4 regions of the Branchiibius cervicis genome follow, and region 1 is predicted to be linked to each of the others. Evidence: riboswitches for the same ligand, from Rfam matches in the RefSeq annotation. Region 1 holds a riboswitch; each other region holds the start of a gene.

Region 1 (5,241 bases):
TCGATGCGCTTTGCGAGCTCGACCTCCTGCTCGGCGTTCAGGAGGGCCACCTTGCCGATCTGCTTCAGGTAGTCCTTGACCGGGTCCGCGGTGGCGCCGGCGGTCACGACCTGCTGGGCCGGAGCGTCATCCTCATCGTCCTGGCGGATGACGAACGCAGCCGACTCGCTCTCCTCGGCGGCGGCCGGCTTCGCCTCCTCATCACCCTCACCGTCGGCGTCGCCGTCCGTGGCGTCGGCGGTTTCGCCGGCCGCGTCGGGGGTCTCGCCGTCGACGGTCTCCTCGACGACGACCTCCTCAGTGAGTTCGAGATCCTCGTCGGGCTCGATGTCCTCGGGTGAGTCCTGCTCGTCGGCAGCCGGGTCAGTCTTTTCGCTGGTCTTCTTGGCGGCGGTCTTGGACGTGGCCTTCTTGGCAGCGGCCTTCTTCGCCGGCGCAGCTGCGGCACCGGCGACCTTGGCCGTCGTCTTCGCGGCGGCGCGCTTGGCCGGAGCCTTCTTGGCGGTCGTCTTCCGGGCAGTCGCCTTCACGGGAGCCTTCCCGTCGGCCTTCGCTGTGCTGGTGTTCTCGGCCGCGTCATCAGGCGCTGTCTGGGTCTTCGACACTGAGGTCACTCGCTACCTTCCAGGACATGCAGAAGCCGTTGCGCTCACCGCGGCGGGGGTCCGCGGCACGACGAACGAGGTCGTTCACATCGATCGCGACGACTTCCGGGTCAGTGTTGGGGAGCATTTCCGGGGCGGGGAAGTCCCCCTTGCGGAATGCGCTGGTCACCATTATAAAACCCATCCGGGGCCAGATCATTCCGCAGGCCGCTCGTAAAAACCTCCGGAGCGCTCGGGACCGCCGGTCAGTCGGACGCTTCCGACGCCTTTTCGGGCCGCAGACCGGGCCGCACGGCAAGCACCGGGCATGCGGCATCCAGCAGGAGCCGCTGGGCCGCCGAGCCGAGGATCAGTTTGCCGACCGGGGTGCGATGCCGCAGTCCGATGACCAGCAAGGCAGCCTGCCGTTGAGCGACAACGCGCAGCACCTCCTCGACCGTGTCCCCGGTCCCGTCGGTCGGCACGACGTTCACCGAATAACCCTGCGCCGCAAGGCGAGTCGTGACATCGGTGAGAGGTTCGGGAGTGCCGCCGAGGTCGACGACGGTCAGAGGCAGCTGCCGACGCAGGCATTCATCCGCGCCGGCGTACAGCGCGGCAACGCCTTCGGCCGAATCTGCGTAGGCGACGACGACCGTCATCCCGATCTCCCTCCCCGAGGGCACCCCGGGCCCCAGACGTTACCTGAACGTGCCACCCAAGGGACGGGTGTCGGCCACGACGTCCGCGGTGATCGCCGCGATTTGGTCGTGCTCGATCAGGAACCCGTCGTGCCCGTGTTCGGAAGCGATCGTGAGCAGCGGTTCCCTGCCGTAGGCGGCGACCATCGTTTCGGACAGGGCGGGCGGGAAGAGGCGGTCACTGTCGACGGCGACGACCCGCAACAACCCGTCGTACCTACCGAGCACGTCGGCCAGGTCGCCACGGTCGCGGGTCACGTCGTGGGTGGCCATAGCCCGCGTGAGGTTGACATAGGACCCGGCATCGAAGCGGCGCACCAGTTTGGCGGCCTGATGATCCAGGTAGCTCTGCACGGCGAACTGGCCGCCGTCGACCGGCCGGTGAGCGGTCTGCGGCGCGAGCCCGAACCGATCGTTCAGCTCGGCCGCCGAACGGTAGGTGGTGTGCGCGATCCGGCGCGCCAGGCCGAGGCCGGCCTCGGGGGTGTCGCCGCTGTCGTAGTAGTCACCGCCGTGCCAGCCCGGATCGCTCTCGATGGCGACCAGTTGGGTATGTCCCCAGGCGACCTGATCGGCGGTGGCCCACGGGGTACTGGCGATGACCAGCGCGGCGCCGGTGCGCTCGGGGTAGCTGCCGACCCATTCGATCGCCCGCATCCCACCCATCGAACCGCCGAGAACCAGTTGCCAGCGATCGATGCCCAGATGGTCGGCGACGATCGCTTCGACGTTGACCTGGTCGCGGATGGTGGTGCGCGGGAAGCGGGAACCCCAGGCCCGGCCGTCGGGCGCCACGGAGTGCGGGCCCGTCGTACCGCGGCACCCGCCGACCGCGTTGACTGCGACGACGAAGCCGGTGTCGGTGTCCAACGGAGCGCCCGGGCCGATGATGCCGGGCCACCAGCCGGGGGTGGGCTGACCGGGGCCGGCCGGGCCGACCACGTGCGCGTCCCCGGTGAGTGCGTGCTCCACCAGGATGGCGTTGTCCGCGGCCGCAGACAACCGGCCCCAGGTCTGGTAGGTGATCACCAGGTCCGGGATGTGCTCACCGGATTCGGTGACGAATGCGGGTACGCCGATCGCGTGCGCCCGGGGATTGGCGCCATCGGGGGTGGGCAGCGTCCGCTGCTGCGTGATACGGGATTGAACGACAGTCATCCTGGCCTCTCCGGACGGGAGGGGCCGGTCGGTCGGCCCCGCGGTTGCCGGACGCGGGATCCGGCCTTGTCCTCACCCGGGGCACCCCACCGCGAGGAGGGTTGCCGTCCAGCTAGCCGGGGCTTGTCACTGGAACTCTTGACCCGTCAAAGATAACGCACCGGCACTGATCGCGGAATGCGACCGGGCCTCTAAGGCCTGCCACCGCTGCGGCCGCGTTGCAGCACCGCCAGCAACTCGGCGTACGGGCCGATCAGGTAGGCCAGGTCACCGGCCGCGAAACTGGTTCCGCGGCGCGGCGGGTGCTCCAGGGATCCGTCGGCCCGGCGGATCGCGACGACGCGGGTGCGGGCCGACAGTTCGTCCATCGTCACCGAATCCAGCCCGCTGCCCACCTCGAACCGGCCCACCATGAAGGATTCACCGTGCACGGAGAACGTGCCCAGGACGTGAAGGCCGAGGGCCGCACCGACGAACCACGGCACGGCGAGTTCGACCGTGGGCAGCACGTTCTGGAAGCCGAACCGCTCGACGACAGCACCGGCCAGATCACGGTCGAAGATGCGCACGACGACCGGGACGCCGTCGTCGTGCGCGGAACCCCAGCGCGGACCCAGCAGGGCGCGCACCGCGATGGCCACCTCGATGTTGGTCAGGTCGCTGCTGGTGACCACGGCCACCGCCCTGGCGCGACCCAGGCCGGCGGATGCCATGGTGTCCGGCAGCGCCGCGTCACCGTAGATCACCGGTACGTCGAGACCGGCGGCGGTCTCGGTGAACCGGGTGTGCTCGGCCCGTTCGACGACCACGACCTGCTCGCCGTGCTCGCGCAGCGCGCCGGCCACCGACATCCCGAACGAGCCCAGCCCCACCACGACGGTGTGCCCGGTCATCCGACGCGCCCGGGTGCGGGCCGCACCGTGCGACAGCCGGCGCGAGATGAGCACGTCGGCGAGGAAGGCCATGACGATGGCAGTGGTGGTGACCCCGGCGAACATCAACAGGATCGACCACAGTCGCAACCACGGCGGTTGGGTGGCGAAGTTGAAGTCGCCGTAGCCCACCGTTGCAATCGTCTCGCTGCTGAAGTACAGCGCGTCGAGGGCGCTCATCCCGGGTTTGCGGTACCCGCGCCACAGCACGATGGTCGAGACCACCAACAAAGTGGCGAGCACGGCGGCCATCCGGAACAGGTTCGGATTGGCGTCACGGGCGAAAGTTTCGGCGGTGTGCAGCAATCGGCGCGGCAGCGGTCGACGGGCCGCATCCGGTGCGGCAGGCAGTGCCGTCGGCAGAATGAGCTGCTGACGGCCGAAATCGTCTCTGGTGCCGAGCATCACGGCCCGCTCGCCGGCACGCACGATGTGGTCCCGGCCCGGGCAGGCCGTCACGTCACCCCCTGCTGCAATGACGGCAACGGGTGCGAGGTCGCCGAATCTGGCCCGCAGACTGGCGTCCTCGGTGACGGGGAACGTCGCCACGACGAAATTCGTCCCCTCGACGTCGATGTCGTGCACGGTCCGCCCCAGGCACGCCTCCATCACCGAGGGGGTGGCCAACGCCGCGACGTCGAGCACGACGTGCCGCCCCGACCCACCCGCCATGGCTGCCCCGACCGTGGCGTTCGACAGTTGCGTCACGATCCGCGCACCGGGCGCCAGTTGATCGGCCAGCAGGGCGATCTCCAGGTTCCATCGCTCGTCGTCCGAAACGCACACCACCGCCTGTGCTCGCTCTACGTCACATTCGGCGAGGGCTCCCGTCGCTCCGAACTGGGCGGTGACCACCTTCAGGTGCCACCGGTTCTGCGCCGCCGACACCCCTGCGTCGCCAGCCGGGACCAGCAGCATCACGTGCTCCCCCGACTCCAGCAACTGTTCGACCAGGCGCAGGGCGAATCCGGAGAAGCCACAGACCACGATGTGCCCAGGCATTCCCCGAACGTAGCGAGCGACGCACCCAGCGCGAGCGCACTTAACCCGATGGTTACACGCTCACGCGGACATCGACTCCGGCGGCCGCGCGGGCACCGCGTTGGTGACCGCCTCCGAGAGCAACTGGGCCATCGGGTAGCCCGGTTCCAGGTGCAGCGCCCGCTCGCAGGCCAGCGTGGCGTCGGCGCCGCCGCCGTGTCCCCAGGAGTTGGCCGCGATCAGCGTGAGCACCGGCGCTTGGTGGTGGCAGGGAATCACCGGCAGGGCATCGATCATCGACCACTGCATCCGCCGAGGCCCCGGCAGCGGCGTCCCGAGCCGCAACTGCCGGTCGATCTGCGCGAAGTGCGGCTGACAGTCGATGTACTGGCTGGAGGCGTGCTCTCGCGGAAAGGCCTCTGGGGCAAGCAGACTCAGGACCACGTCCCGCCATGCGTTGTCGCGCAGCGCCCGCACGGCGATGATCAACTGGTCGTGATCGCACCCACCGCGCAACCACGCCAGCAGCGACGCGGCCACTGTGCCCGGCGCCCGCGGGATCTGCTGCTCCCAGTCCGCCGTTCGCGGTCCGCTGCGCTGCAGCAACTCTCGCAGCGCGTTGCGTCCTGGCAGGGGAACAGCGCCCTCGAGAATCTCCTGCGCGATGGCCGGCACCTGCTCCGGCGAGGGTAAGGGCGACCAGTCCCGAGGGCACGCGCCGCACGAGCACCGCACAGCGCGCCAGTGACCGCTGTCGCTGATCGTCTGGTGTGAAATGGGGACGCCGCAACGGCGCACCACCTCAAGCACCCGGGGCAGGGCCGGCGGCTGCAGCACCGGCCCGTGGACGGCCAGGAGCACCGAATCCGCTCCTACGCTGCGCAG
Region 2 (5,241 bases), 990 kb from region 1:
ACACGTGTTACTTCACGATGGTGGCGCTGGACGCGGAACGGCGACCGATCGCCGTACCGCCGTTCGAGCCGGTCAGCGACGTCGAGAAGCGGCGCTGGAACGACGCGATCCGTCGCCGGCGGGTCACCCAGGAGGTCGAGCAGGCGCTCGATCAGTCGACGACGCCGTAGAGCCGGTCGCCGGCGTCTCCCAGACCCGGCACGATGTAGCCGTGCTCGTTGAGGCGTTCGTCCACGGCGCCGGTCACCAGGGTGATCGGGATGGTCAGATCCGCCAGCTCGTCGGCCACGGCCTCGATACCCTCGGGCGCCGACAGCAACGTGACGGCGGTGATGTCGTCGGCGCCGCGCTCGGCGAGGTAGCGGATCGCCATCGCCAGGGTCCCGCCGGTCGCCAGCATGGGGTCCAGGACGTAGCACTGTCGGCCGGTCAGCACATCGGGCAGCCGGTTGGCGTAGGTGATGGCCTGCAGCGTCTGCTCATCGCGCTGCATCCCCAGGAACCCGACTTCGGCCGACGGGAGCAGCCGCACCATGCCGTCGAGCATGCCAAGACCGGCGCGCAGCACGGGCACGACCAGCGGCTTGGGGTTGCTCAGCTTGATCCCGGTCGTCGGGGCGACCGGAGTCACGATGTCCTTGGGCTCGACCCGCACCTCGCGGGTGGCCTCGTACGCCAGCAGCGTGACCAGCTCGTCCGCGAGCCGGCGGAAGGTGGGACTGTCGGTCTCCTTGTCGCGCAGGTAGGTCAGTTTGTGGGCGATCAGTGGGTGATTGGCGACAAGGACGCGCATGCCTGAGACTTTAGCCGTGGATTCGTCGCCGTACGCCGAGTGGCTGGGTCTGGCTCTGGACCAGGCGCGCGTCGCCCTCCCCACCGATGACGTGCCGGTGGGCGCAGTCATCGTCGACGCACACGGTCGGCTCATCGGGGCCGGTCCGAATCGCCGTGTCGCCGACGCCGATCCGCTGGCGCACGCCGAAATCGTCGCCATCCGGGCGGCCGCGGCGACCCTCGGCCATTACCGCCTCGACGACTGCACCATCGCGGTCACGTTGGAGCCGTGTCTGATGTGCGCGGGCGCGATCATGCAGTCGCGGATCGCGCACATCGTCTTCGGCGCCTGGGATCCCAAGGCCGGTGCGTGCGGGAGCGCCTGGGATGTCATCGAGCAGAACCCATCCCCGCACCGCGTGGACTCGCTCGGCGGGGTCCGGCGGGACGAATGTGCCCAGCTCCTGACCGACTTCTTCCGCGCGCGACGCCGTTAGCCCGGCCGGCTCATTCCTGCCAGGGATAGAACGGCGGCATGTCGCTGGACGTGCGCCCGGTGAACTCGGTGTCGCGCTTCTCCAGGAACGCTCGCACGCCCTCCTGGCCGTCGGCGAAGCTGGTGTAGTACATCGCCAGCGAGTCGATCCGGTGCGCTTCCATCGGGTGCGGCTGGGCGCTGTTGCGGTACATCATCTGCCGGGTCAACGCGATACCGACCGCCGAGCGACCGTCGATGAATTTGCGGGCCAGTTCGTACGCCGCGGGCAACAGTTCGTCAGGCTCGTGCAGTGAGCGGACCAAGCCACCCGCCAGGGCCTCGTCGGGGAGAGGATGTCCGCGGCGTACGTCCATTCCAGGGCGCGGGAGATGCCCACGATGCGCGGCAGGAACCACGACGAGGTGGCCTCGGGCACGATGCCCAGGCGCCCGAAGACGAAGCCGATCCGGGCTTTGGTCGAGGCCAGGCGGATGTCCATCGGCAGCGTCATGGTCGCCCCGATGCCCACGGCGGCGCCGTTGATCGCGGCGATCACCGGCTTGGTGCAGGCGTAGATGGCCAGGGAAACGCGCCCGCCGGTATCGCGCACACCCTCGAAGATCTCGGGGTCGTCAAGGCGCTCGGTCAGGTCCTGCACCGTCGGCGCCAGCCCCGGCGTGAGGCCGAAGACGTTGCCCTCCTTGGTCAGATCCATACCGGCGCAGAAGGCCCGCCCGGCGCCGGTGACCACGACGACGCGGGTGTCGTCGTCCGTGCTGGCGCGGGTGAAGGCGTCGACCAACTCGTTCGCCATGGTCACGGTGAAGGAGTTCAGTTGCTCGGGCCGGTTGAGGGTCAGCGTGCAGATCCCGTCCACGACGCTGTAGTCCAGGGTTTCGTAGTCGCTCACGGATCGATCATCCCGCACGGCGTCGGCACGTGGAGTTGACGGGTCACTGAAACAATGTCTACTCTCCCGGTAGGCATTGAGCGTCGATGACAAGCCCTGGCTGGTCGACCAGCAACCCTCGTTCCGCGGTGGGGTGCTCCAGGTGAAAGCCCGGCCCGTTAGCGAACCCGCGCGGGCAAGCGCAGTGACGCAGCCTCGGCCGCGTCACGAAGGTCGTCGGCTCACGTCGTGGCCTTCGAACTCGTTGGAGTCGTCCATGTCCTCACCTCCCGGTTATGCACAAGCCGCAGTCGAGCAGGTTGCCGACGTTGCTTCGGACCCCTCTGCTGACCGCACTGCCCGCAGGGTCATCCCGCAACGGCACCCGTGGCGCTGGGTGGCCGCCGCCGGTGTCGCCGTCCTGGCAGCGATGGCGATCAACGCGCTGATCACCAACCCGTTCTTCCAATGGGATCGTTTCGGCTACTGGTTCACCAGACCCGTTGTCCTGCAGGGACTTTGGATCACGTTGAAAGTGACGGCCGCAGCGGCGGTGCTTGGTTTCATCGGAGCGCTCGTTCTGGCAGTCGCTCGTCTGTCCAGCAATCCGTTGCTGCGGGCGGCCAGTTGGGCCTACACCTGGTTGTTCCGGTCGATCCCGTTGATCGTGATCCTGCTGTTCCTGGTCAACTTCGGCGCTCTGTACAAGACCATCAGTCTCGGGGTGCCCTTCGGGCCGGAGTTCGTCCGCTTCGACGAATCGCGGCTGGCCACCGACATCGCGTTGGCGATCATCGGTCTGTCCCTGGCGGAAGCCGCCTACGGCTCGGAGGTCGTGCGCGCCGGCATCCTGTCGGTCGACCAGGGCCAGCACGAGGCGGCTGCCGCGCTGGGTCTGCCCAAGAGGTACCAGTTCCGCAGAATCGTTCTGCCGCAGGCGCTTCGCTCGATCGTGCCGAACTTCGTCAATCAGTTGATCGGGCTCATCAAAGCGAGCTCGCTGGTCTTCTACGTCTCGCTACTCGACCTCTTCGGGCAGGTGCAGACGCTGGGCAGCACCTATCCCGGCGACATCATCCCGCTGCTGCTGGTAGCAACCGTCTGGTATGTGATCCTCACCAGTGCTCTGTCCGTGGTGCAGTTCTACGTCGAGCGGCACTACGCCCGCGGGGCAGTGCGGACGTTGCCGCCGACGCCGCTGCAACGGCTGCGCGCCGTCATCGGTCGCAAGCAGGTGACGGCATGAGCGCCGCGCCGGTCACCTCCGCCGCAATCCACGTCCACAACGTGACCAAGAGGTACGCCGACAACGCCGTTCTCGACGACGTGCAGTTGACCGTGCGGCCGGGCGAGGTCGTCGTGATCATCGGCCCGTCGGGATCCGGAAAGTCGACGTTGCTGCGTACGATCAACCACCTCGAGAAGCCGGACCTGGGCTATGTGCAGGTCGGCGACGAGCTCATTGGCGTCCGCGAACACGGTTCTGATCTGAAGGAACTCAGTGAGCGCGAGATCCTGAAGCAACGTGCACAGATCGGCTTCGTCTTCCAGTCCTTCAATCTCTTCCCGCACCTGACGGTGCTGGAGAACGTCGCCGCGGCACCCGTCGCCACCGGTCACACGGATGGGCCGACAGCTCGGCGGCGAGCTGCCGAACTCCTCGCCCAGGTCGGTTTGGCGCAGAAGGAAGATGCCTACCCACGGCAACTGTCCGGAGGTCAGCAACAGCGGGTCGCGATTGCCCGGGCGCTAGCTCTCGATCCGGGCGTGATCCTCTTCGACGAGCCCACCTCGGCTCTGGATCCGGAGCTGGTCGGTGAGGTGCTCGCGGTGATCAGGATCTCGCGCGCAGCGGTCGCACCCTGGTGATCGTCACGCACGAAATCGGTTTCGCCCGTGAAGTCGCGGACCGCATCGTCTTCCTCGACCAGGGGGTCCTCTTGGAGCAGGGGCCACCGGTCGAGGTACTGGACAACCCGGCGCATGAGCGGACCCGCGCCTTCTTGTCCGCGGTCCTCTAGCAATTCCGCAGCGCAGTCTCACCCGGCCCTGTCGTCAACAGGCCGGTCCACGAACCATTCCCGAAAGGAAACGTCATGACCTATCGTTCCCAGCCCGATCGCCGCACCCTGCTGCGCGGGGTCGTCGGTGGCGCCGCTGCCCTTGGCCTCGCGAGCTTCGCCACGGCCTGCTCCTCCTCCGACGCCGCTGAGTCCAGGAGCAAAGACGGCAAGACCGAACTCACCCTGGGCCAGCACTCCAACGGAGCGGCCGTACCGGCGAAAGTAACGGTGGCTCAGGTTGACGCGATTCGAAACACCCTGCCTCAGGGCGTCCTGGACGGCGGAAAGCTGGTCATCGGCATCGGCGCACTACCGGCCGGGTTCCCACCGTTGGCCTTCGTCGGCGACGACCAGCAGACGCTCACCGGTTCGGAGCCGGACCTGGGCCGTCTGGTCGCCGCCGTGTTCGGGCTCGAGCCGGACATCAAGAACTCCACCTGGGAGAACCTCTTCGTCGGGATCGACAGCGGTAAGACCGAGGTCGGTGTCTCCAACATCACCGACACCGAAGAGCGCAAGCGCAAGTACGACTTCGCCAGCTATCGCCAGGACAACCTGGCGTTCGTGGTGCCGAAGACCGATTCGTGGAACTTCTCCGACTACCAGAGCCTTGCCGGCAAAACGGTTGCCGTCGGCTCGGGTACCAACCAGGAGCGGATCCTGTTGGAGTGGAAGAAGAAGCTGCAGGGTGAGGGCAAGGATCTTCAGGTGAAGTACTTCCCGAGCAACAACGACACGTTCGTGGCACTGGCGGCCGGCAAGATCGACGCCTACTTCGGCCCCAATCCGGGCGCCGCCTACCAGGTGCGACAGACGCAGTCCACACCGAACGCGGTGCGCATCGCGGGCACCTTCTCCGGGGCCGGCTCCAGCCTGCAGGGTCTGATTGCCGCCACCACGAAGAAGGACTCCGGCCTGGCCAAACCGCTGGCCGCAGCCATCAACCACCTCATCGAGGACGGCACGTACGCCACCTGGCTGAAGGTATGGAACCTGTCCAACGAGGCGGTGAAGACCTCGCAGATCAACCCGCCCGG
Region 3 (5,241 bases), 1.6 Mb from region 1:
ATCGTGGGGTCCGAGCCACCGTTGTTGGCCACGAACAGGACCGCGGCAACACCGCACGCCAGCCCGGATGCGGCGTACGCGAGGGTCCGGATGCTCACGACGCGGATGCCGACGTCGCGTGCGGCGTCGATATCCCCTCCCGCGGCGAGCAGGTAGGTTCCGGTCTTGGTCCAGAACAACAGGTAGCCGGTGACCAGCGCGACGATCACCGCAACCAGCCAGAACCATCGGATCGGTCCGATCCCATTCAGTGCCAGGCCCTGCAGGAACCCCGACGTCACGGGTGTCTGGTTCCCACCGGTGATGACCAGGGTGATGCCGCTGACGACGGACAACGTGCCGAGGGTGACGATGAAGTCCGCCATGCGCAGTCGCGCAACGAGCACGCCGTTGACCAAGCCGACCACGAGTCCGGCGACGACCGCAGCGAGCATCGCCAATGCGATGTTCCAGCCGTGCGAATACGTCCAGGCGAGGACCACGGCCGCCCAAGGCAGGTTCGAAGCGATCGACAGATCGATGCCCGCAACGGTGATCACCAACTGCTGTCCCATCGACAGCACCATGAGGATGGATGCCGACACCAGAAGGCTGGTGATGTTGTCACCCGTCAAGAACTTCGGGGTGGCGATGAAGAAGACGATCCACAACAACACCAACGCAATCGGCGCTGCGTACTTCGCGATGCGCTCGGTGATCCGCCGGTCGCGCCGTGGTCGCGCTTCGACGTCAGCGTCGGCATGCGCTACTGCCTGCATGATGAACCTTTCGTGAGATGACGGTGGACCGGTGTCAGTTGAACGACTTGGGCGTGCCGAACGGGTCGTTGAACTTGCCGAACGGCTTGGGGAAGCTGCTGATCGCCTGCGACACATTCGCCTTATCGATGTAGGCGATGGGGGCGACGACCCGCTCGGGGATGCTCTTGCCCGCGACCTTCGCCATACACGCCTGGACGGCCATCTGGCCTTCGGCGTACGGGTACTGGGTCACGGTGCCGGTGTTGGTTCCCGTCTGCACCGACTTCAGCATTTCCTGGATGCCGTCAACCGAGACGATGCTGACCTTTCCTCCTTGCCGGCGTTCTTCACCGCCTGCGCCGCACCGAGACCCATCGTGTCGTTGGCGGCGAAGATCCCGGTGATGTCCGGGTGCGCCTGCAGGATGGTGGTGGTCACGGACAGGGCCGTGTTCTGGTCATAGTTGGCGGGCTGCTTCGCGACGACGGTCAGCTTGCCCGCCGACTCCTGCGCGAAGCCCTTCTCCCGGTTGATGCCGTTCTGCTCTCCTGCAATGCCTTGCAGGAGGGCCACCTTCCCGGTGCCACCCATGGCCTTGCTGAGATTGCTGGCCGCGAGCTTGCCGGCCTCCAAGTTGTCGGAGCCGATAAAGGATGCGAACGAGACGCCGGCGGCCTTGGCGGCCGATGGGTCGATCTGGGTGTCGAGGTTGAGGATTGGGGTGTTTTTGCGCGCCACAGGAACCAACGGTGTGATGACGTTGGTCGCGTTCACCGGAACCACTGCGAAGCAGTTGAAGTCCTGGCCGGCCAGTGTGCTGATCTGCGCGTTCTCGCCTTGCGAGTCGGTCTCATTCGACCCGGCCTTTACCGTCACATCGACGCCTTGCGCCTTGCCTTCCTGGACGGCTCCGTCACGCAGTGCGGCCCAATAGGGGTTGGAGAAGTCGCGAGTGACGATGGCGATCTTCGCTTTCGAGCCCGAGTTAGACGATTGACCACTACTCGTGCCGCCACGTCCACACGCGGCCGTCGTGAGAACGAGTCCGGTGATCGCAACGGCCACCAGGCCGGTCGTGGTGTGCTTACTCATGGGAATCTCCTTGTAATGGTTGTGCTTGTTTTCCTGGAAGATCGGAAGCTGGCCGCGGGCACACGACCCACGGGTAGGAATCAAAGCGGCGCGAGTCCGCACGACGCGCGACGTAGCAACGTGCAGGGTGGTCGACACGCGGCCAGGTCCGGCGGTGCTATCCCGGCGACCAACGCGAGAAAGGACTGAACCGCTGCCTCGGCCAGCGCTTGCACAGGCTGCGCAATGGCGGTCAGCGGCGGATCGAACAGGTCGAACCACGGGGCGTCGTCGAAGCACACCACCGACACGTCGAAAGGGACCCGGAGTCCCAGTTCTCGGGCTGCTTTGAGGACACCGACACCCATCAGCCCGTCCGCCGCCACAATCGCGGTCGGACGGCTTCTGCGGCTCAGCAACTCCTTGGCCGCCTGATGGCCGCTACCTTCGCGGAAGTCGCCCTCTTCGACCAACACCGCTCGCGGCGACACGCCGGCCGTCACCAGGGCGTCACGGATCTCGCCGCGTCGTTCTCGGCCAAGGGGGTCGTCTGCGGCGGCGCGACGACTCCAATTCGCTTGTGACCCAGCGCTACGAGCATCTCGGCTGCTTCGCGAAGCGCTTCCGTGGCATCACTGCGGACCGTCGGTAGCGACCGAAGATAGTTGGCTTGCTCACCGGTGCCGGGGACGGTCAGCGGTCGATCCAGAATGACCATCTTTGCGCGGCCCGCAGCGGCCTCCCGCAACGCTGGGGTACTCGACGCCACTGGCACGAGGATCACTCCGTCAGCTCTGCGACCGCCCAACAACTCACTGAGGTACTCGTCCTGCCGCTCGACGTCCTCATCGGAGTTGCACAGCATGACCGAATACCCGGACGCTCCCGCCTGTCGTTCGATCTCGCCGGCCAGTTCGCCGAAGAACGGGTTGGACACGTCCGAAACGATCAGTCCGAGCGCCTTGGTCGACTCGGTGCGCAGCGCGCGCGCCGCTGTGTTCGGCCGGTATCCCAGTTGCTTGGCAGCCGCGAGGACTCGTTCTCGCGTGGCGGCGGAGATGCGGGGGTTGCCCGAAAGCGCCAGCGACACGGTCGCGTCGCTGACGCCGAGCTGGCTGGCGATGTCCTTGATCCGGACAGCCATCGCTACACCTCCTCGTATAAACGATTAACCGACTATGGCAGATGGTGAGACAGATCACAATCCCCCACAACCGTTCATGGTCCAACACGGGGGTGCCGGACCAGTCCCGCGCGTGGCGCCACCATTGTCTAGTCAGGCAGTAGGCATTTGTTCTCCTGGCCCGTCGTGGGTAACGTGCCACACGGCAACGAGTGTCAGCGACAAGCCCTGGCTGGCTGACCGGCAACCCTCCCACCCGCGGCGGGGTGCTCCAGGTGAAAGCCCGGCTGCGGCAACCCCGTGGCAAGCGCGTGGTCTCCGCCGCGGGACCCTGACAACGGAGGTTCCGTCATGACTGACACCACCAGCGACCGGCAGCAGACGACATGAAGTTCCTCGCCATCACCCTCATCGTCCATGCCCCTGACCCCGTCACCGGCCACCAGGTATCCACCCATGATCGCTTCGCAGAGGTCATCGAAAACGCACTCCTCGCAGAGCAACTGGGCTTCGACGGGTTCGGAGTCGGCGAACGGCACGAGCGCCCGTTCATCTCCTCCTCGCCGACGGTCGTGCTCTCGCACATCGCTGCACGGACCCGGTCGATTCGACTGTTCACGGCAGTGACCACCCTGAGCCTGCTGGACCCGGTGCGCGCGTTCGAGGACTACGCGACCCTGGATCATCTTTCCGGCGGCCGGCTCGAACTCATCATCGGCAAAGGCAACGGGGCCGCCCAGCGCGACCTCTTCAACGTGACGCCCGAGGACCAGTGGGCGCGCAACGCCGAGTCGTTCGAAGTGTTCCGCCGCCTGTGGCAGGACAACCGGATTACCTACGACACCCAGTTCCGTCCGCCGCTGCGCGACGCCGAAGTGTGGCCGCAGCCCTACCAGCACCCGATCCGTATCTGGCATGGCTCGGCGACAAGTCACGAGTCGGTGGATCTGGCCGCGCGGTACGGCGACCCGCTGTTCTCCGCGAACGTCACGAATCCGATCGAGCCCTACGCCGAGCTCATCGACTACTACCGGCAGCGGTGGGCCCACTACGGCCACGACCCGGCGCGGGCCACGGTGGGCGCCGGCACCGCCGGTTACTACTCGCACCGCAACTCGCAGGTCGCATTGGCGACCTATCGTCCTGTGTGGGAGGGGAATTCGGCTGCACAGAGGCGGGCGGGGGTGCCGCAGGTCTTCACCACTTTCGAAGACTACGTCGAGCACAGTTCAGCCCTGATCGGTTCCCCGGCGCAGATCATCGACAAGGTTCACCGCTACCACGACCAGTTCGGCCACAGTGTGCTGCACGTCCACGCGGACGCCGGTGGCCTGACCCCGGAGCAGCATCGCGACAGCCTGGCGTTGTTCCAGTCCGACATCGCGCCGACCCTGCGGCGCGACATCCCCGATCCGCCGTGGGGCTGGGGTCCGCCGGCTCAGAAGCAGGCAGCAGCAACTGTGGCCACCGGGGCCGTCTCGCACGCCCTGGCCACGGGGTGAGCACGTGACGGTGAGACCGTCGCCGTCACGGGGCGGCAAACTGCAACCCCACCTGCGTCTCCAGGTCGGCGCTGGCCGCGTGCAACGACACGTCCCACGTGGGGTCGGCGACCACGCCGTTCTGCGCGACGCCGCCCCAGCGCTGGAACGCCTTCACCGACGCCGCCGTGTGCGGTCCGAACTGGCCGTCCACGCCGCCGGGCGTGGTGCCCCACTGACCGGAGGCACCGGTGGTGAGCACCTGCTGCAGATGCGTGACGACGGCACCCGAAGCGCCCTGCTGCAGGGTCGGCATCGCTCCCCCGCCGGGCAGGGCCGCCCAGGTGAGCGGGCCTACGATCCCGTCCGGCGTGAGCCCTGCACCCTGCTGGAAGTCGACCACGGCCGCCCTGGTGCGCGGCCCGAAGTTGCCGTCGACGACCACGCCCAGGTTCGGCGTACGCCGTAGCGCCCGCTGCAAGCGCTTGACCGCATCGCCCGTGGCGCCCTGCTGGATCGTCGGCTGACCCGGATTGGAGTTGCGCGTGGTGATGGTTGTCGGCGTGCGCAACCACGCCTCCTGGGTGACCGCGATCATGGAGGCTGCGTCGATGATGCCGATCGAGTTCCAGGTGAACATGGCGTACGCCGGGGTTGACGCCTGAGCACCGGCCGGCACCGGAACCCCGAGCTTGCCCGCGAGCCAACCCACGGTGCCGTATCCGCACAGCGACACGCAGTGGTCCTCCGCGTCGTCGGTGGTGAAACCCGTTCCGTACCAACCGGTGTGGCCGTCGTTCCCCCAATACGCCTGCTCCACCTGGTT
Region 4 (5,241 bases), 2.0 Mb from region 1:
CGTGGTGGGGGTGCCGACGCTCGTGGGCGCCCTCGCCGGGGTGCACGCGATGCCCGAGGGTCTGCGCATCGCGACCGTCTCGTCGGTGCGGCACTTCAGTGTCGCGTTGTTGGCAACGGTGCTGCTGGCTAGTTGCCTGTGGTGGCTGCTGCCGCGCCGGACGGCCGGCTCGTGATGTAGCACCCTGGGCGAGCGGGCTAGAACGGCGCCGGCGGGTTCAGCTGCGAAGTCGTGATCGCGTTGTCGGCGACCTTCCACTTGGCCAGGATCTTGCCGTAGGTACCGTCCTTGATCAGCGAGTTGACCGCGCTCACCAGCGCCGGGGCGATCGGCGACCCTTTGGCCGTGGCGAACCCGACCGGGGTGGTCGAGAACGTCCCGAGGTACTTCGTGTTCGGGATCCTGGTCGCCTGGTACTTCAGCGTGACCGCCGGTCCGAAGAAGACGTCGACCTTGCCGTTCTGCAGGCCCAGGTAGATGGGTGCGGTGTCGGCGAAGTACTGCACGGACCAGTTCGGTTTGCCGGCTGCGGCGCAATCACCGGCGTGACTCTCCAACTGCTTCTGGAAGGTCGTACCCGGTGAGGTCGCGAGCTTCAGCCCGCACAGGTCGGTGATCGCGGAAACCTTGTCGGTCTTCAGGTCCTTGCGTCCCAGGAACGCCTGGCCGTCGTTGAGGTAGGTCGCGAAGTCGACGACCTTGCTGCGCTCCTTCGTGACGCCGAAGTTGGCCTGCCCCGCCTGGTACTTGCCGTTCTGCACGCCCGGGATGATCGAGGCGAAGGTCCCGAACTCCTCCTTGAAGGAGATGCCGAGCTTCTTGGCGACGGCGTTGCGCAGATCGATCGACAGGCCGATCTCTTTGCCAGTGCTGTCAACGCCGGCGTGCGGCAGGCCCGCGGTGCCGACCGCTTGGGTGGTGCCGAGGGTGATGACGTCGGACTTCTGAACCGTCTGAGGCAGCAGCTTGCGGGCAGCGTCGTCGACCTTGACCGCGCTGACCAGGTCAGCGGTGGGCTGGGTCGCCGTGGTGGCCGCCTCACCGGCGGAGGAGCAGCCGGCGAGGCCAAGAGCGAGTACGGCGAGGGCCGGGATAAGGGGGCGTGTGGACATAGTGGTGGTTCCTTTCGAGGGGGCGGATCAGGTTTGGTAGGCGTTGCACCTGTTGCGCAGGCACAGCGGTGCAACGACCGCCAAACCGTGGGAGAGAGTCGTGAGTGCGGGTACGGCGGGGGAGGGCTAGAGCACCGCGGAGAGGAAGGCCCGGGTCCCCGGATCCTGCGGATCATCGAGAACCTGTGCAGGAGAACCTTTTTCGGCAATGTGACCGCCGTCGAGGAAGACCACGGTGTCGGCCACCTCGCGGGCGAAGGCCATCTCGTGGGTCACGATGATCATCGTCATGCCATCCGCTGCAAGGTCGCGGATCACCGCGAGGACCTCGCCGACCAGTTCCGGGTCGAGAGCGCTGGTGGGCTCATCGAAGAGCAGCAGCCGCGGGCGCATCGCGAGCGCGCGAGCGATGGCGACCCGCTGCTGCTGACCGCCGGACAGTTGGGACGGGTAGGAATTCTCACGACCGGCGAGGCCTACCCGCGCGAGCAGCTCGGACGCCGTACGCGAGGCATCGGTGCGTGACACGCCGCGCACGGCCACTGGCGCCTCGATGAGGTTCTCCAGCACGGTCAGGTGCCCGAAGAGATTGAACTGCTGGAAGACCATCCCAAGGTCGGCGCGCTGACGGGTGATCTCCCGCTGGTGCCGCTCGACCAGCCGGCCGCGGTGCTCGCGGTAGCCGATGATCCGGCCGTCGATCTCGACGTAGCCACTGTCCGGCTTCTCCAGGTGGTTGATGCAGCGCAGCAGGGTCGACTTGCCCGATCCCGAGCGGCCGATCAGCACGGTGACCTCGCCGGTGTGCACGTCCAGATCGACGTCCTCCAGCACGGTCTGGAGTCCGAAGGCCTTGCGCAGGCCACGGATTCGCAGCAGGGGCTCGCCCACTTCGCGCAGCCGCTCAGTCCTCGCAACGGCGGTCATGCGCCCACTCCCGCGTCGATGCGAGCACCCTTGCTGCGGTAGGGCAGCAGCGGCAGGCCCGCGCGCACCACCTGGCGCAGCGTTCGCACGTCGCGGCGGTGGCTGCGGTTGTAGTGCCGCTCGACGACGTACTGGAGCACCGACAACGCGGTGGTGATGATGACGTACCAGAGCGTTGCGACGATGAGCAGCGGGACGACCTGGAAGTTGTCGTTGTAGATCAACTGCGCCGAGTAGAGCAGGTCCTGCACCGCGATGATGCTGACGATGGCCGTGGCCTTCACCATGCCGTTGGCGAGGTTGCCGCTGGCCGGGATGATGGCCGGCATCGCTTGGGGCAGCACGATCCGCCGGAAGATCCGGCGGCGGGACAGGCCCAGTGCCTCGGCAGCCTCGGTCTGGCCGCGGTCGACCGACAGCAACCCACCCCGCACGACCTCGGCGGAGAAGGCCGCCACGTCGAGAGTGAGAGCTATGAACGCGGCGATGATCCCCGAGAACAGGTTGGCGGTCTGCACTGACGCGAACTCCGGGCCGAACGGGATGCCGATCGACAACCGTGGGTAGAGCGAGGCGAGTTGGAACCAGAAGAGCACCTGGACGAGGGCCGGCACCGACCGCACGATCCAGACGAAGGTGAAACTCACGCTGCGCAGGATCGGGTTGCTGGACAGGCGCATCGCGGCCAGGGCGATCCCGAAGAGGTACCCGACGACGAACACCGACGCCGAGAGCGCCAGCGTCAGGCCGAGCCCGCGCAGGATGGAGGGCGCGGTGAAGTACTGCGCGACGATGCCCCACTGGAACCGTTGGTTGGTGATCAATGTGTTGACGAACATCGCCACGAGGACGAGGACCGCCGCGGCCGCCAACCAGCGACCGGGTCTCGGTGCGGAGACAAGGCGCGCGGTGCGTAACGGGTCGTCGGCCGCGGCGGGGAGGTCTGCGCCGCGTCGGCCGAAGCCCGGGCGTCGAGCAGGGTCATTGTGTGAATAACCTTCCAGATCAATCGCATTCGGCACTCAGCCGCTGCGATGGCATGCGCTTGTGGGCCGGGTTGGCTCACCGGGTCGTCACCTGGGGCACCCCACCGCTGCGGAGGGTTGCCGGTCAGCAAGCCAGGGCTTGTCGCTGACGCTCATAACCGAAAGTGAGGTTAGGCCAAACATCCCGGCATGGCAAATGCCTACTGATCCGATGGGTGTTAGCGGGGACGATTAAACTGACCGCAGAACCTTGCGTCGACGGAGGATGGCCGTGCAGATCTCGGCGAAAAGCGACTACGCCGTGCGTGCAGCTCTGGAGATGGCGGCCCGCGCACCCGATTTGCTGACGATCGACGCGATCGTCGAGGACCAGGGCATGCCGCGTAAGTTCGTCGAGGCCATCCTGGGCGATCTTCGCCGGGCCGGAATCGTGCGCACCCAACGGGGCTGCGCCGGGGGCTACACCCTGGCCCGACCCGCGTCCGAGATCGCGATCGGCGACATCCTGCGGGCCGTCGACGGTCCCCTCGCCGAGGTGCGGCCTGCGGCCGCATGAGACGACGTACGGCGGGGTGGCCGCCCACCTGCCCGACCTGTGGGTGGCCGTTCGGTCCAGCCTGCGACAGGTTCTGGACGAGGTATCGGTGCAGCAGTTGCTCACCGGCTCCCTGCCTGCGAAGGTGCGTCGGCTCAACGACGTCGAGGACGCCTGGCTGCCCCGCTGATTCGCGAGGCCCCGCGTGGCCTGGGATCTTCCAAACCTGCCCGGGGTGGAGTCAGGGTCCTAATTACCCACTTCCGGAGTAGGGATTAGACATCACGATTCGTTTGCTCTAGCCTCACTTTCGGTTATGAGCGTCAGCGACAAGCCCTGGCTTGCTGACCAGCAACCCTCCTGCGCGGTGGGGTGCTCCAGGTGATGACCCGGCATCTCCGACCGGAGGTGCAAGCGCGATGTGCACGGCGACTTCCGTTGCAATGCACCTGACGAGATGGGTAACCACCATGTCCGATCTCCATCTAGCCGTGGCCCTCGACGGCGCCGGCTGGCACCCCGCTGCATGGCGCGAGGCCGATGCCCGGCCGGGGGAGTTGTTCACCGCTCGGTACTGGACCGATCTGGTGCAGCAGGCTGAACGCGGTCTGCTGGACCTGGTGACGATCGAGGACGGTTTCAGTCAGCAGATCGATCACCACCAAGCCGCAGGCGACCGTACCGACCGGGTCCGCGGCCGCCTCGATGCGAATCTGGTCGCGGCACGGGTGGCGCCGACCACCTCCCGCATCGGGCTGTTGCCGACGGTGGTGGCGCCGCATACCGAGCCGTTCCATGTCTCCAAGGCCATCGCGACCTTGGATTTCGTCAGCACCGGGCGCGCCGGGGTACGGGTGCGTTCGAGCGTGAGTGCGGACGAATACGGCAATGTCGGACGTCGACCGGCGCCGGAACTTCCCAGCGAGGGTGTGCCTGCCTCCTTGACCCGCGCCCTCTTCGGCGAGGTCGAGGACTACATCGAGGTGTTGCGGCGCCTCTGGGACAGCTGGGAGGACGACGCGGAGATCCGTGACGTCGCCACCGGCCGGTTCGTGGACCGAGAGAAGTTGCACTACATCGACTTCGAGGGTGCGCAGTTCAGTGTGCGCGGACCCTCGATCACCCCGCGCCCGCCGCAGGGTCAGCCACTGGTCTCGTTGCTGGTGCACCAGAAGACCGGATACGAATTGCTCGCCCGCAGTGCGGATCTGGGGTTCGTCACCCCGACCGACGCTGCGGACGCGCACAACATCTCCACCGCGGTCCGCGCCGCCACGGCACAGGCCGGCCGGACCGCGGGGGAGGTCAACATCCTGGGTGATGTCGTCGTCTTCCTGGACGAGACGTACGCCGCCGCCTCCGCTCGCAAGGAGCGGCTCGACGTACGTGATGGGGATGAACTACGAAGTGACGCAACGATCTTCGTTGGTACGCCCGCAGAGTTGGCCGACCTGATCCTCGATTGGCACGCGGCCGGTCTGGACGGCGTACGCCTGCGGCCCGGTGCGCTGCCCCACGATCTGACCCAGATCACCGACGCGCTGGTGCCCGAGCTGCAGCGGCGCGGGGCATTCCGCAGGACGTACGACGCCACGACCTTGCGGGGGCACTTCGGCCTGACCCGGCCCGCCAACCGCTACGTGGCCTGAGAGGACGCACGATGACCAAGCAGATTCACCTG

What was found. A riboswitch is a leader RNA that binds a small molecule or an ion and turns the genes downstream of it on or off. The one in region 1 is predicted to bind S-adenosylmethionine.
Region 2: another riboswitch for S-adenosylmethionine. It lies ahead of ACFQBT_RS01145 (amino acid ABC transporter permease); the one in region 1 lies ahead of metX (homoserine O-acetyltransferase MetX).
Region 3: another riboswitch for S-adenosylmethionine. It lies ahead of ACFQBT_RS14490 (LLM class flavin-dependent oxidoreductase); the one in region 1 lies ahead of metX (homoserine O-acetyltransferase MetX).
Region 4: another riboswitch for S-adenosylmethionine. It lies ahead of ACFQBT_RS16600 (amino acid ABC transporter permease); the one in region 1 lies ahead of metX (homoserine O-acetyltransferase MetX).

The regions. Positions count from the first base shown of each region.
Region 1 is NZ_JBHSWJ010000002.1:1,161,123-1,166,363, reverse strand. It holds gene ACFQBT_RS06225 (RNA polymerase sigma factor) at 1-614, opposite strand, end outside; gene ACFQBT_RS06220 (hypothetical protein) at 580-804, opposite strand; gene ACFQBT_RS06215 (universal stress protein) at 851-1,246, opposite strand; gene metX (homoserine O-acetyltransferase MetX) at 1,286-2,443, opposite strand; SAM riboswitch class IV at 2,479-2,587, opposite strand; gene ACFQBT_RS06205 (NAD-binding protein) at 2,635-4,377, opposite strand; gene ACFQBT_RS06200 (DUF4192 family protein) at 4,438-5,241, opposite strand, start outside.
Region 2 is NZ_JBHSWJ010000002.1:173,879-179,119, forward strand. It holds gene ACFQBT_RS01120 (acyl-CoA thioesterase) at 1-170, shown strand, start outside; gene upp (uracil phosphoribosyltransferase) at 152-793, opposite strand; gene tadA (tRNA adenosine(34) deaminase TadA) at 792-1,271, shown strand; gene ACFQBT_RS01135 (Clp protease/crotonase-like domain-containing protein) at 1,282-1,479, opposite strand; gene ACFQBT_RS01140 (enoyl-CoA hydratase-related protein) at 1,476-2,162, opposite strand; SAM riboswitch class IV at 2,235-2,350, shown strand; gene ACFQBT_RS01145 (amino acid ABC transporter permease) at 2,419-3,387, shown strand; partial or broken gene ACFQBT_RS01150 (amino acid ABC transporter ATP-binding protein) at 3,384-4,162, shown strand; gene ACFQBT_RS01155 (ABC transporter substrate-binding protein) at 4,238-5,241, shown strand, end outside; partial or broken gene ACFQBT_RS01160 (FAD-dependent oxidoreductase) at 5,191-5,241, shown strand, end outside.
Region 3 is NZ_JBHSWJ010000002.1:2,786,520-2,791,760, forward strand. It holds gene ACFQBT_RS14465 (ABC transporter permease) at 1-758, opposite strand, end outside; gene ACFQBT_RS14470 (hypothetical protein) at 793-1,020, opposite strand; gene ACFQBT_RS14475 (substrate-binding domain-containing protein) at 1,026-1,970, opposite strand; gene ACFQBT_RS14480 (substrate-binding domain-containing protein) at 1,913-2,314, opposite strand; gene ACFQBT_RS14485 (LacI family DNA-binding transcriptional regulator) at 2,311-2,955, opposite strand; SAM riboswitch class IV at 3,139-3,250, shown strand; gene ACFQBT_RS14490 (LLM class flavin-dependent oxidoreductase) at 3,321-4,436, shown strand; gene ACFQBT_RS14495 (peptidoglycan-binding domain-containing protein) at 4,462-5,241, opposite strand, start outside.
Region 4 is NZ_JBHSWJ010000002.1:3,203,426-3,208,666, reverse strand. It holds gene ACFQBT_RS16615 (DUF4184 family protein) at 1-175, shown strand, start outside; gene ACFQBT_RS16610 (transporter substrate-binding domain-containing protein) at 198-1,112, opposite strand; gene ACFQBT_RS16605 (amino acid ABC transporter ATP-binding protein) at 1,239-2,039, opposite strand; gene ACFQBT_RS16600 (amino acid ABC transporter permease) at 2,036-2,878, opposite strand; SAM riboswitch class IV at 3,076-3,185, opposite strand; gene ACFQBT_RS16595 (RrF2 family transcriptional regulator) at 3,291-3,581, shown strand; gene ACFQBT_RS16590 (hypothetical protein) at 3,598-3,750, shown strand; SAM riboswitch class IV at 3,873-3,983, shown strand; gene ACFQBT_RS16585 (LLM class flavin-dependent oxidoreductase) at 4,031-5,209, shown strand; gene ACFQBT_RS16580 (NtaA/DmoA family FMN-dependent monooxygenase) at 5,221-5,241, shown strand, end outside.